Regions from separate parts of the Methylocystis rosea genome, predicted to be linked through region 1. Evidence: riboswitches for the same ligand, from Rfam matches in the RefSeq annotation. Region 1 holds a riboswitch; each other region holds the start of a gene.
The links. A riboswitch is a leader RNA that binds a small molecule or an ion and turns the genes downstream of it on or off. The one in region 1 is predicted to bind fluoride.
Positions count from the first base shown of each region.

Region 2: linked by a shared signal. The riboswitch ahead of EHO51_RS18385 (hypothetical protein) and the one ahead of crcB (fluoride efflux transporter CrcB) in region 1 are both predicted to bind fluoride.
Region 3: linked by a shared signal. The riboswitch ahead of EHO51_RS13620 (efflux transporter outer membrane subunit) and the one ahead of crcB (fluoride efflux transporter CrcB) in region 1 are both predicted to bind fluoride.

Region 1 is NZ_CP034086.1:2,248,065-2,252,254, forward strand. Features, by position in the region: gene EHO51_RS10885 (L,D-transpeptidase family protein) at 1-137, shown strand, start outside; gene EHO51_RS10890 (hypothetical protein) at 235-615, shown strand; gene EHO51_RS10895 (hypothetical protein) at 678-932, opposite strand; gene EHO51_RS10900 (Kazal-type serine protease inhibitor family protein) at 907-1,248, opposite strand; fluoride riboswitch at 1,511-1,573, shown strand; gene crcB (fluoride efflux transporter CrcB) at 1,658-2,032, shown strand; gene EHO51_RS10910 (spermidine synthase) at 2,063-2,755, shown strand; gene rplU (50S ribosomal protein L21) at 2,983-3,291, shown strand; gene rpmA (50S ribosomal protein L27) at 3,371-3,640, shown strand; gene EHO51_RS10925 (GNAT family N-acetyltransferase) at 3,820-4,190, shown strand, end outside.
Region 2 is NZ_CP034087.1:111,970-116,159, forward strand. Features, by position in the region: gene EHO51_RS18370 (sulfite exporter TauE/SafE family protein) at 1-15, opposite strand, end outside; gene EHO51_RS18375 (EamA family transporter) at 23-460, opposite strand; gene EHO51_RS18380 (bile acid:sodium symporter) at 516-1,634, opposite strand; gene EHO51_RS18385 (hypothetical protein) at 1,700-2,113, opposite strand; fluoride riboswitch at 2,488-2,550, opposite strand; partial or broken gene EHO51_RS21000 (ISAs1 family transposase) at 2,711-3,780, shown strand.
Region 3 is NZ_CP034086.1:2,819,547-2,823,736, forward strand. Features, by position in the region: gene EHO51_RS13610 (ABC transporter permease) at 1-725, opposite strand, end outside; gene dgcA (N-acetyl-D-Glu racemase DgcA) at 955-1,938, shown strand; fluoride riboswitch at 1,994-2,055, shown strand; gene EHO51_RS13620 (efflux transporter outer membrane subunit) at 2,224-3,756, shown strand; gene EHO51_RS13625 (HlyD family efflux transporter periplasmic adaptor subunit) at 3,796-4,190, shown strand, end outside.

The DNA.
Region 1 (4,190 bases):
CCGAGTTCTGGCGCAATCTGAAGCAGGGCTACGACATCTTCGAGCAGACCGGCGAACCGCCGGTGGCCTTCGCCTGCGGCGATCATTACGCCTTTGGCGCGGGCGATTCTTCATGCCGACGCATCGCCGGCTGGTGATCGCGGTAGCTGTGACGCCGTTCAGCTTGGTTTCAGCCGGCGCGCGCGAAGATGCCTTGGCAAAGCGCTGGGGGGCGCAAACAAGGAAAATGCCCGCATGCGGCTCGTGACCTGTTCTATCGTCGGCGCGGCTTGCGCCCTCGGCATCCTCTTCACGCCGATCGCGCAGGCGGCCAATGCGCCGCTGTGCCTCGCGATCGCTGAAAACTACAACACCTGCATGCGCCAGCATCAGTACGGGCGCGGCGGCGGCGGTTATGGTCCGGGCTATGGCCAAGGTTATGGTCAAGGCTATGGTCGTGGCTATCGCGGCGGCTATCCCGGCGACGATGACGACGATGGCGGCGGTGGCGGCTACGGCGGATTTGGCGGCTACGACGGCTATGGCGGCGGCTCCCCCCGTCGCCGTTACGAGCGCGCCAAGGCGGCCTGCGCCATCTGGTTCGCTCAGATGCACGCCAGCGGCTGCTTCAACTAGCCCAAGAACGCGCGTAACCGAAGTGATGGCGCGGCCCGAGTGCGCCGCGCCATCATCAAGGCTCACCTGTAGGGTTTCGGGCACTCGCCGTCGGACTTTTTCGCGATCTTCGCGGCGCGACGCGTGCAGCCTTTGTCGCATTGAATGCCGGCGATGCCTGCGCACATCTCACCGACTTTGGCGGCCGAGGCGGGGGCGGAAACAAAGTGTGAGAGCGCCAGGGCGATCGCTAATCTCCAAAGTAATTTCGTCATATTCTCCTCCTTTAAAATATGCTGCTTCAACGAGCGGTCAGTGGTGGCGTCGGCAGCGGCCATTGTGGTTTTTGCTGACGCCGGCGGCGCGGCGCGCGCAGTCGTTCGGGTAGGTGCGGCCGTCGCAGCCGCAAACCGGCCTGAAATTGCGGCGGCAGAAGGCGGGCTTGCGCGCGCAATGGCCGAACGCGTCGGCGACGCGGCAGGAGCCGGGGCGCATCTCGCACCACAAGCCCTTCGCGCAGGGAAGGCCGGCGATGCCGCCGCACTTCGCGCCAACCGCGCCGGCGGCGACCGCTGGCGATGACGTCGCCATGAAAAATACGAAGAGCGTCGAAGCGAGGACCGCGCAGAGGCGCAAACCAGAGCGTAAATGCATAGCTATTCTCCAAAAAATTCTTTCGTAACGGAAGGATAACGCGTGTGGCGCGCAAGCGTTCCGCACGGGCGACGGCGGCTGCAGGGCTCCGAATCCAGGTGAACGAGGGGTCATCGCGCCGCGTCATGGCCGCGCTTGTCGCGGACATCCACGCGATGACGCGAGGCAAATGTGAGAGCCGAAGTGAGCTGAAATTAACCAGAGGTCGAAGCCCTGCGGGGGCGACGGCCGGTTGATCGTTTGCGCCGGCGCGGCTATGTTGCCTTCCACACGGGATGGGGCTCCCGGTAACCGCCTGATGAAGGCTGATGGCTCCTGCCGCAAGGACGCGCGTCCTGCGGGAGGAGCGCGCCTAAAACGCCGCCTGCCGCAGCATGTTTGTCGTCCGCTCGTTGGAAAGGACGACGTCATGGGCTTCTTCATTGTGTTTGCTGGCGGAGGACTGGCCGCGGCCGCGCGCCACGGGGTCAACATTCTTCTTGCCCGACTGATCGGCGTTGGTTTTCCGTTCGGGACGCTGACCGTGAACGTGCTTGGCTCGTTCCTGATGGGCGTGATCGTCGGTTATTTCGCCTTCCAGGGCGAGGCGTCGCAGAACTGGCGCCTGTTCCTCACGACCGGGATCCTCGGCGGCTTCACCACCTTTTCGGCGTTCTCGCTCGAGACGGTTTTGCTTTACGAGCGCGGCGAACTGGCGATGGCGACCTTCTATGTCGTGGCGTCGGTCGGCCTGGCGGTGGCCGGCCTCCTCGCCGGCCTATCGCTGCTGCGCCATTTTTCGTGAGGGGCTTTGAACTCCAACGGAGTGTTATCAGTGATTCCCTGGACCCTGCTCGACACAGCGCCGATACCGGGCGGCGAGGGCGAACTCCGCCTCAAGCGTCGCGGCGCGGAATTCTCGATCATGTTGGGCGATATCGAACTGATGAACAGTCGCCTCAGTGGCTCGGAGGAGGCGCTCGCCACGCTCTCTTGCGAGAGAATTCAGGCGCGCCCACAGCCGCGCCTTCTGATCGGCGGGCTGGGGATGGGCTTCACGCTGCGCGCCGCGCTCACTGTCCTCGGCGCGAAAGCGCGGATCGTTGTCGCCGAACTCGTTCCGGCGGTCGTGGCCTGGGCGCGCGGCCCGATGGCGGAAGTCTTCGGCGCCAGCCTGACGGATCCGCGCGTCAGCATTGAGGAAGGGGACGTTGGGCGCCTGATCCGGTCCGGCCGCGCGACTTATGACGCAATCCTTCTCGATGTCGATAATGGCCCCGAGGGCCTGACTCGCGAAGCCAATGACGGACTTTACGATATCGAGGGATTGAGGGCGGCCCGCAAGGCGCTGCGCCATAATGGGGTGTTGGCCGTCTGGTCATCGGGGCCGGATCGGAATTTCACGTCGCGCCTCCGCAAAGCCGGGTTCCGCGTGGATGAAGTCAAGGTGCGCGCCAACGGCGGGCGTGGCGGCGCCCGGCACGTCATCTGGATCGCGACAAGAGAGTCGACGCCTCAGATGCAATAGAAAGCCGATCTCAGCTGAAACCGAAATCGACAGCGCCCCCGCCTTTGAACCCAACCACCCCACATATTGACAGTCGCCGGCTTTGAAGGGTAGATGAACGTCGCTTCGGCGCGGCGGTTTCGCCGCGCTTTTCGTTTGCGCCTGGCGCAAGATCGAGGCGAAGCCACTAACTGCCAAGAAGCCGGCCGGCGGAAACGCCAGCGTCGGGACGAACACAGGAAAAAAAGATGTTCGCAGTCATTAAAACCGGCGGCAAGCAATATAGCGTCGCCGCTGGGGACGTGATCACCGTCATGGCGCTCGACGGCGCGCCGGGCGACGCCGTCACCTTCGACGAAGTGCTCATGCTGGGCGGCGACAGCCCCAAGGTCGGCGCCCCGACGATCGCCGGCGCGAAAGTCTCCGGCGAGATCGCCGAGCAGACCCGCAGCGCCAAGTCGATCGCCTTCAAAAAGCGCCGCCGGCAGAATTCCAAGCGCAAGCGCGGTCATCGCCAGGACCTGACGCTTGTGAGAATCACCGCGATCGAGAGCTGACCGCCTCTCGCGACACTTGGAACGCGACACTTGGAATAAAGCGGCCCCAGTCGCCGCATAGGAAGATCGGAGCAAGACCATGGCTCACAAAAAGGCAGGCGGCTCGTCGCGCAACGGCCGCGATTCGGACGGCCGGCGCCTCGGCGTCAAGAAATTCGGCGGGGAAGCCGTCATCGGCGGCAATATTATCGTGCGTCAACGCGGCACGAAGTGGCGCCCGGGCCGCAATGTGGGCATGGGCAAGGACCACACGCTTTTTGCGCTCGTCGACGGAGTCGTCGAATTCAAGTCCAGCGGCGGACGCGCTAGCGTATCGGTGGCGCCGGCGCCCGCCGCAGCAGCCGAGTAAGGCGGTAGGGGACGACCCGCCGCCGGCCTTCCGGCGGACAGTCGTCTCGACTACCACTCTCGCGAATTCAGGCGGGAACGTTTCAGGCGAGATGTCCGGAAGCGCCGTGAAGGGCCAGTGGGGAGCGCTCTCCTTTCAGGCTCTTAGGCCAATATTTCCGATGTCGCTTGGAGCAATCAATGTTTCCCGAAATTACCCGCGACGACGTTTTTCGGCTGGAGACTGAACGACTGTGGCTGCGTTGGCCGCGCGCCGCTGACGCCGACGAGATTCGCCAGCACGTCGGCGATCCCGACGTCGCGTTGATGACCGCCAGCATCCCGCATCCTTATGCGCCGCACGACGCCGACGCGTTCATCGCATCGGTGCGCGCGGAGAACGGCGCCGGCGGCGGGCTTCATCTCGTCATCACCCCGAAAAACCGGCCCAACGAGCCGATCGGGCTTGTGAGTTTGCATGGCGCCGACCGCCGCGGCTCGGCGACGCTCGGCTATTGGCTGGGCAAGCCCTATTGGGGGCAAGGCTATACGACCGAGGCGGCCAGAGCCCT
Region 2 (4,190 bases), on a different replicon from region 1:
CCAATCGAAGTACATGGCCGATTCAGGCTTTATAGGCCACGAGCATCGCGCCGATCCCGATGAGGCCGACGCCGAGCCAGTTTCGGAAGGCTAGTCGCTCTCCCAGCAGCAGCGCCCCAAATATCGCGACCAGCACTACGCTCAACTTATCGATCGGCGCAACTTGGGATGCATTTCCGAATTTCAGTGCGCGAAAATAGCAAACCCAAGAAGCGCCAGTCGCAAGGCCGGATAGAACCAAGAACAAATAACTGCGGCCGGAAATTGAATCGAAGCGTTGCCACTGGCTTGTCGCGGCTAAAAAAGCGGCGAGCGCGCCAAGGATGACGACTGTGCGGATAAATGTGGCGAAGTCAGAATTGACGTTTTCAATTCCAATCTTCGCGAAGATCGCCGTGAGCGCGGCGAAGGCCGCCGATAAACACGCCCAGAGCTGCCAAGAACCCAGGAACTGGTTCATGCCCCAACCTCCCATTCGGCAGCTCTCGAGGCTGCGCCGACGCGCGTTGTCTTGCTCAAGATCCAGGAATCCTCAATCGCGACTGCGCTTGCTCGTCGCCGCCACCCCCGACGAGTAATCGAAAGCCAACGCGCTGCAGCCAAAAATCGACGAGCGACGCAAAAAGGTGCTGGACCAAATTGTAAAAAATGATCGGGAGCATGACTTGCGGATGATCCACCAACGCCAACGAGGCGAGAACAAGTCCAGCGCCATTATTGTTCATGCCGAGGGCGAACATGAGCGACGCCGTTTCCGACCGGTTAGCCCGAACCGCGCGCGAAAGCAGGAAGCCGCACCCGAACCCTGCTACGCAAAGCACGCTGACGATGACAATGACGGCGAACAGGAAATCGGGATCTGGCAGTGAGACCACTTTCGGCAAAACGAGCGTGGCATTTGAATAGTTTAGAAGGACCAGGATGAGGAAATTCGACAGCTTCACATAAGGCGTCACCTGGACGAATAACCGCTCGTTCATCAGTTGACGCGACACAATTCCCAGTAGCGACGGGAGTATTACCCATGCTCCGAGAAACGTCGCCGCCTCTCCCGACGCCAGCTCGTGCAGATCCTCGGAATAGTCCCCGCTGGTCAAGAAGCCCACGGCGTGAAGAATGAGAGGCGTGGTCAACGGACTCAGCAGGGTGGTGAGCAACACCAGTCCCAGGCTCAGAACGAGACTGCCGCTCGCATTCTGCGCCCATGCCGTCGACGCTCCGGCAATCGGCATCGCAGCGACGAGAGCCAAGCCGACGAGTAGTTGCTGTACCTCGTCCTGGTTGTGCCAGAGCCTCATTGTCAGGCTGACCATGACAATCATGGTCAAAGGCGCGGCGAGGTTGCCGAACAGGCCGGCAATCATCATGAATGCTTTGCGAGGGGCGCTGCGAAGCTCATTGAGGGAGACACCCAGACCGGCATTGAATACGAGCATCGCCAACATCAGCGGCGGCAGACTGATACTAATTTTACCTGGCGGCGCTATTAGAAGCGCGACATCAACCTCACGTATCCAAAGCCCGAACGCCGGCAGAAACGCTGCCGCTATATAAGAAGCGACGATCGCCCAAATGAAATATTTGTGGATGACATGGACCAAATGAATGACCACGATGCTCCCCTGCACTTTCATTTGGCGATCTCTCATAGAAGCCGCTGGCGGAATCAATATCCTCGGGCTTGCGATCGCCCTTTCGTTCATCCCGCCGATTTCCGAGTTCGATTACTTGGCTGGAACTCTCGCTGAGGTGCTTCGAGCGTTCGATGCGACTTGCTCAACCCTGTCTCTCTGTTATTCGCGATCCATCTCTTGACATCGGACGTATTGCCATTCGTGAGTTTGAACCAGTTGCCCACGTGCATGCGCCCTCCGCCTGCGTTGCGCCAATGCTCGGTAACGATAAGGAGCTCCCACTTCCTTCGCGCGTCGCCAAGCGAGCACACCCGCATGACCTCCACGTCAAAGCTGTAGAACTCGCCACGATAGCCGTAACGCTCCGCCGTGCATTCCGCACCGTTCTTCTCCCAGCGAAGCGGACCAATGCCGGCAATCGGGCGATCGACAATAAACTCGATTTCGCTGATAACCTTTGATCGAGAGAGCCGCAGCATAGCCGTGCCTCGCTTTCAGCGCGAGTTTCGCCCGAGAACAGGTCGCAACGATCGGTTCTGCACTGCATGCGAAAGAAAAGATGGCATCAATGATCGAGACGACTAGATGCGCTAGTCGCCAAGGCGACCAGAAAACCAAAGCGCGACAAGGTCGACGATCGTAATGCTTCTTAACTCTTTCTCGGACACCTTTGGAAAGGTAAAAAACGTTGCTCGCTACAACAGCCAAAGAGGGAGACCGAAAGCGCCAGCCAGTAACGCGGTCGATTACGAGCGCCGTCGTGCGCGGATATTTTCGAAGGCGCGCTTTGCAGCAGATTCGAGTTGGTAAACTGAGAAATAATGGCTGGTTCAACGCAGACTCCTAACGTGCAAGCGCAGTAGGAGTCATCAGCCCCGAGGGCGGTTATAAGGCGAACTCCATCGCCCAAAAGTATTATTCAAATCCAGACAGGTCTTGTCAACTGACGGTACCCCCAGGTGTCGACACTGACGGTACCCCCAGGGCAGAGTCCTACATCGTTAAGGATTGGTTAAACATAAAGGATTGGAAGGGCGCTGGAGGATCGCGCCATGACGAAGGGTTTTTTGGATCACATGCGGGTTGTTCCGGATCATCGCGTTCCCGGCTTGGCGACCTATCCTTTGGACGAGATTTTGCTGCCGACGCTGGTCGGGGTTGTTTGCGGCGCGGACGACTTCGAGGGCTTCGGGGAAGTTGCGACGGGCGCCTTGGACTGGCTGCGGGGGTTTTTGCCGTTTACGGACGGCGTCGCGACGGCGCAGACCTTGCGCAAGGTGTTTCGTCTGCTTGATCCGCAAGCGCTGGAGCGGGGGTTTTCGGCCTGGGCGGCGTCGATCCGCCCCGCCGCCCGCGAGGTCGTGGCCGTGGACGGCAATACGTTGCGCGGCTCGCGGCAGTCCGACGGAACGGGCACGCTGTATCTCGTATCGGCCACGCCACGACGGCCGAGCTGGTGCTGGCGCAACGCGCCGTCGACGGCAAATCCAACGAGATCACGGCGATCCCGGAACTCCTCGACATGCTCGCGCTCGAAGGAGCGATCGTTTCCATCGACGCGATGGGGACGCAAAAGGCGATCGTGGCGCGCATCGTCGACAGCCGGGCGGACTATGTGCTCGCCCTCAAGGGCCATCAGACGAGCCTTCACGACGACGCCGAGCTTTTTTTTGCCGATTCCGCATGCGCCGCGACCTGCCAGAGCGAAACTGAGACCGACACGGACCATGGCCGGATCGAAGAGCGCCTCTACCGCGCCGCCGCCTGGCTGGCCGAGCGTCACCCGGAGTGGAAGGGTCTACGCGCTCTCACCGCGATCACTGCAAGGCGCATCGACAAAAAATCCGGCGCGGAGAGCCTCGAGACAAGGCTCTACATCACTTCGCTCGAACCCGATCCAAGAGCCATCTTTGCTGCCGTGCGCGCGCATTGGCGGATCGAAAACAATCTCCATTGGACCATGGACGTAATCTTCGACGAGGATCGCTGCCGAACCCGCAAGGACATGTCGCCCCGAAACCTCGCCGCCATCCGCCACGCCGCCTTCAACATCCTCAAGGCCGACAAAACCAAAGGCTCCCTACCCAGAAAACGCCTCAGAGCCTGCGTCGACCCATGCTTCCGGACCAACCTCTTCGTAGCTTAACGATTTAGGATTTCCCCCTAACGGTACCCCGATCACGGAAGCAATGACCAACAAAAGGTATCCGCCGATCCGATCCCGTCATGAGAGTAGTGTGCGCTCCGGCGACCACGCGAGTTGAAGGTGCTGTTGCCTCCTTCTGTCGCTGCTTTGTTGTAGGACCCTAAGCCCCGGCTAAGAATCGTGTAGTACCAGCCGCGTCCTTGGACAAGGGCGGGGGACCGAAATGAATAAAATAGCTCCGATTCATGTTGCTTTTTGGCTTATGAAAATCAGGGCGACTCTTGGGAAGATAGTTCCCGCCTTGGTTGCGAAGCGCACCCGAACCGCATCGAGTTTCTGGCGAGAATTTGCTTCCGAGGCCTCTTCTTTGCTAATTCGAACGGGTACGAAAGCGCATCCGGCTAAAGCTT
Region 3 (4,190 bases), 570 kb from region 1:
CCGAGTTCGGCGGTGATCGCCGAGCCTGAACGGCCGGCGATCATGATCGAGGTGAGCAGCACGCCGAGTTCGCGCAAGACAAGAATGCCGATCAGGCTGACCGTGTAGCTGGACGCGCCGAATTTGAGCAATTGAAAGATGCCCTGTTGCGCGACGATGCCGCCGACCAGAATGTTGATCAACACGATGATCGGGACGCTGCGAAAGCCGACCAGCTCGATTTGCGCGACGAGCGACGTGAGCCTGAACCGCCGCGGATTGGCGGCCACATACATCATCGAGGAGACGAATTCGCCGAGAAAGCCGACGCCGCGGTAAAATTCGCGAAGCGCGTCCACGACGGATTCGCCAAAATCTGCAAGCAGAACGAAGATGACATTGGATCGCGGCCGCGATGGCGCAGCGAAGTCGCGGTAACGCGTTTCTTCGAGCAGGGTCGAATATTCAGGCCGCACATGTTCGAGCGTGACAGCGACGTCGCGGCGCGCGAGATCATGCCGCGCGCGATTGATCAGCCAGGCGCCGGCCGTATCGAGTTGCGAGACTTGCGAAAGATCTATCGAGACCATGCGGTCGAGGCGGGCCTCCTCGACGATTCGACGCCCCTCCTCCTCCAGGCGCTGAGAGGCGACGAGCGTCCAGTCGCCCGAAAGCGCAAGGCGCGCGCCCTCCGCCGCGGATTGGCGCGCGACTTTGGGCGGACGCTGCATCGCCGCGACGGTCATCGGGCTTCGCTCCGCGCTGGAGACAGTAATCGGCTCATTGATGGCGTCATCCTATCCGACGATTGTGGCGCGCCGCTGACGCGGGCCGGCGCGCCGCCGCTTGTAGCCGCCTCTTCCAAAGCAGCCTCTTGCAAAAACGTCATAACTTCGTGAATTGACGTCAGCAAGCGCGTCGGCGCACATCGCAAACGCCAACCACAGACGCGCGACGCGGGCGCCGGAGAGCGATTTGAAGCGAAAACTATCTGTAGCCATACAGAGTTACCCGATCGCCGGCAGCTTCGTGATTTCAAGGGGCGCCAAGACCGAAGCCGTCGTCGTGACCGCAACCTTGGTTCAAGGCGGCGGCGTCGGGCGGGGCGAATGCGTGCCCTACGCCCGTTATGGCGAAAGCGCCGAAAGCGTTGTCGCCATAATTGAAGGCGCGCGCGACGCTCTTGAAGCTGGCGCCGATCGCGCCGCCCTGCAGCGCCTGCTGCCGCCGGGGGCGGCGCGCAACGCGCTCGATTGCGCCCTCTGGGACCTTGAAGCCAAGCTTTCAGGCGTTCCAGCCCATATCTCGGCAGGTTTCGAGGCGCTCTCGCCGCTTGTGACGGCATTCACGATCTCGGTCGGCGCGCCCGATCAGATGCGCGCTGCGGCGGAAAGGGCGGCCGGTCGGCCGCTCTTGAAAATCAAACTCGCCGGCGAAGGCGACGAAGCGCGCCTCGCCGCGGTGCGCGCAGGCGCCCCCAACTCAGCCCTCATCGTCGACGCCAATGAATCATGGGCGGCGGAAACCCTTCCCCGTCAGCTCGCCGCCTGCGCCGATTACGGCGTCTCGCTTGTTGAGCAGCCTCTGCCGGCGGGCAGGGACGACATTCTCGCGACCATGCCCCGACCGGTGCCGATCTGCGCCGACGAAAGCGTGCATGACCGCGCCTCGCTCGCGCCGCTCAAGGGCCGCTACGACGCGGTCAACATCAAGCTCGACAAAACTGGCGGCCTCACCGAAGCGCTGGCGCTGGCGCGCGCGGCGCAGGAGATGGGCTTTTCCATCATGGCGGGCTGCATGGTGGGAACGTCGCTCGCGATGGCGCCGGCTGTCCTGGTGGGGCAGATCGCCTCCTTCGTCGACCTCGACGGGCCTCTGCTTCTGGCCCGCGACCGCATTCCTGGGCTGTGCTACGAAGGATCGACTCTCATGCCGCCGGCGCGGGAGCTCTGGGGATAGCCCGCGAGGTCGCCCTCTGGACTTATTGACCGGTAGCTAAGTCGTAAACTAAGTTTTAACGGATGGGGATGGGGTTCCCCCGATAACCGCCGAAAGGCTGATGACTCCTGCGAACTCGCCGCCGCGTTCTTAAGATCGTCGGCGCAGGGTAGGAGTGTCCTGTTGCTTAGAGAACCCGCACCCCGTCGTGCGCCTCGCCGCCGTTGCCGCCTGCGCCCTGGCCGCAGCGCAGCCACGGCCGCCTCGGGCATCGGCGTGATTCGGCTCGGGACACGGCGGCGATGGATGTGCTGCGGAGCCCCAATCGCGCTTTTTCTCGCCGGCTGCGCGCCCACGACGCCCGTAGAGCGCGCCCAATTTCTCGGCGCGCCGGCCATGGAGCGCACGCTGGCCAGATCCGGGCTGAACGCCGCCGCGGGCGAAACGGCCTGGCCACGCGAGAAATGGTGGCGCGCTTTCCGCAGCGCGGAGCTTGACGGCGTCATCGACAAGGCGCTGCGCGACAATCAAAGCCTCAAGAAAGCGGAAGACACTCTCCGCGGCGCGGACGCCATCGTACAGGTCGTCGGCGCGAGGCTCCTGCCGGAAGTCCAGGCGACCTTCGGCATGCGGCAATCCCGCAATCCGCTGCATGGCGTCGTAGCCTCCTACAATCCGGCGCAGGGCGGATTGCAGAAGACCATGGCCTTCATTAATCCGCTTGCGCTGACCTGGGAGCTGGACTTCTGGCAGAAAAACCGGGCTCTGCTCGACTCGGCGATCGGCGAGTCGGCGGCGCAGGAGGCCGAATTGGAGCAGGCGCGCCTGCTGCTGACCGCCTCGGTCGCGCGCGCCTATCTGCGCGGCTACGCGGCGGCGCGCCAGCTCGAGGTCGCGAGAGCTTTGACGCGTCTGCGCCGCGATTTGGTTGCGCTTGCTGAAACCCGCTATCGCACCGGACTCGACTCCTTGGACGGGGTGCAGATCGCCCGCGCCGAATTCGAAAACGCCGTCCGGCGCGAAGCGGCGGCGCAGGCGCTGGTGACGCTGCAGAAGGATGCGCTCGCTCGGCTCATGGGCGAAGGACCCGACGCCGCGCGCGACCTTTACGCCGGCCGGAACGCGCCAGCGCCGGCGTCGCCGCCGCTGCCGCGAAGCCTGCCGCTTGAACTGCTCGCGCACCGCCCCGATCTCGCCGCCGCGCTGCGCCGCGCAGAGGCGGCGGCGGCCCGGGTTCACGTCGCCAAAACGATGTTTCTTCCCTCGATCGATCTTGCGATCGCCGGCGGCTTCGAAGGCTCGGTGACCTCGACGAAGATCAGCAAACTCGCGGGCTATCTCTTCACGCCCTCGGCGATCGGCTACGCGGTCTCGCCCGGACTACGCCTGCCGCTTTTTCAGGGCGGCCGCCTCAGCGGAAATCTGGAGTTTCAGCGCGCCGATTATGATCAGGCGGTCGACTCATATAATGAGACGCTGCTGCAAGCGGCGCAGCAGGTCGCCGACGCCATCGCCAATCTCAAGCGCGCGCGCGCCGAATATGAGGCGCAGAGCCGCTACCTGCGCGCTGCGCGCGCCCAGTATGACCTTGCGCAATCGCGGCTGCGCGACGGCATGAAGGATCGCCGCGAAACCGTCGCCGAGCGCGTTGATCTTCTTGAGTCCGGCTTCGCGCAGCGCGCGCTTGAAGGCGACAGGCTGATCGCCGCCGTCGACTTGTATCAGGCGCTGGGCGGCGGCTATGCCGATGGTCCGCCGCTGGCCGCGCCGAAGCCGGCGCCCGAAACCGACCCTTTGACGCCGGCCGTCGAGACGATCCAGTCCCTTGGCGGCGGCTGAACGCGCCACGCCTTTATCAGAAGAACGCGAACCCCATCGATGGCGCTGTCCCGCAAAAGCATCCGCTTCCGCAGAGAATTTCTGCTCAAGATCGTCATTGCGGCGATACTTGTCGGCGCGCTGATCGCTTTCTCGCGATGGTATTTTTACGACCGCGACTGGGTGACCACGGACAACGCCTTCATTACCGGCAACATCATCCCGGTTCAGGCGGACGCGACGGGAGTCGTGGCCGCCGTGCTCGCTGAAGAAACCCAGCTCGTCAAGAAAGGCGACGTGCTCGTTCGCCTCGACGGCCAACGCGCAAGAGCGGCGCTCGCGCAGGCGGAGGCCGAACTCGGCCGCGCGGTTCGCGCCGTCGGCGCGCTTTACGCGCAGCGCCGCCAAGTCTGCCAGAAGGTCATTTCCCGCGCCGCGCTTCGCGACAGAACGCG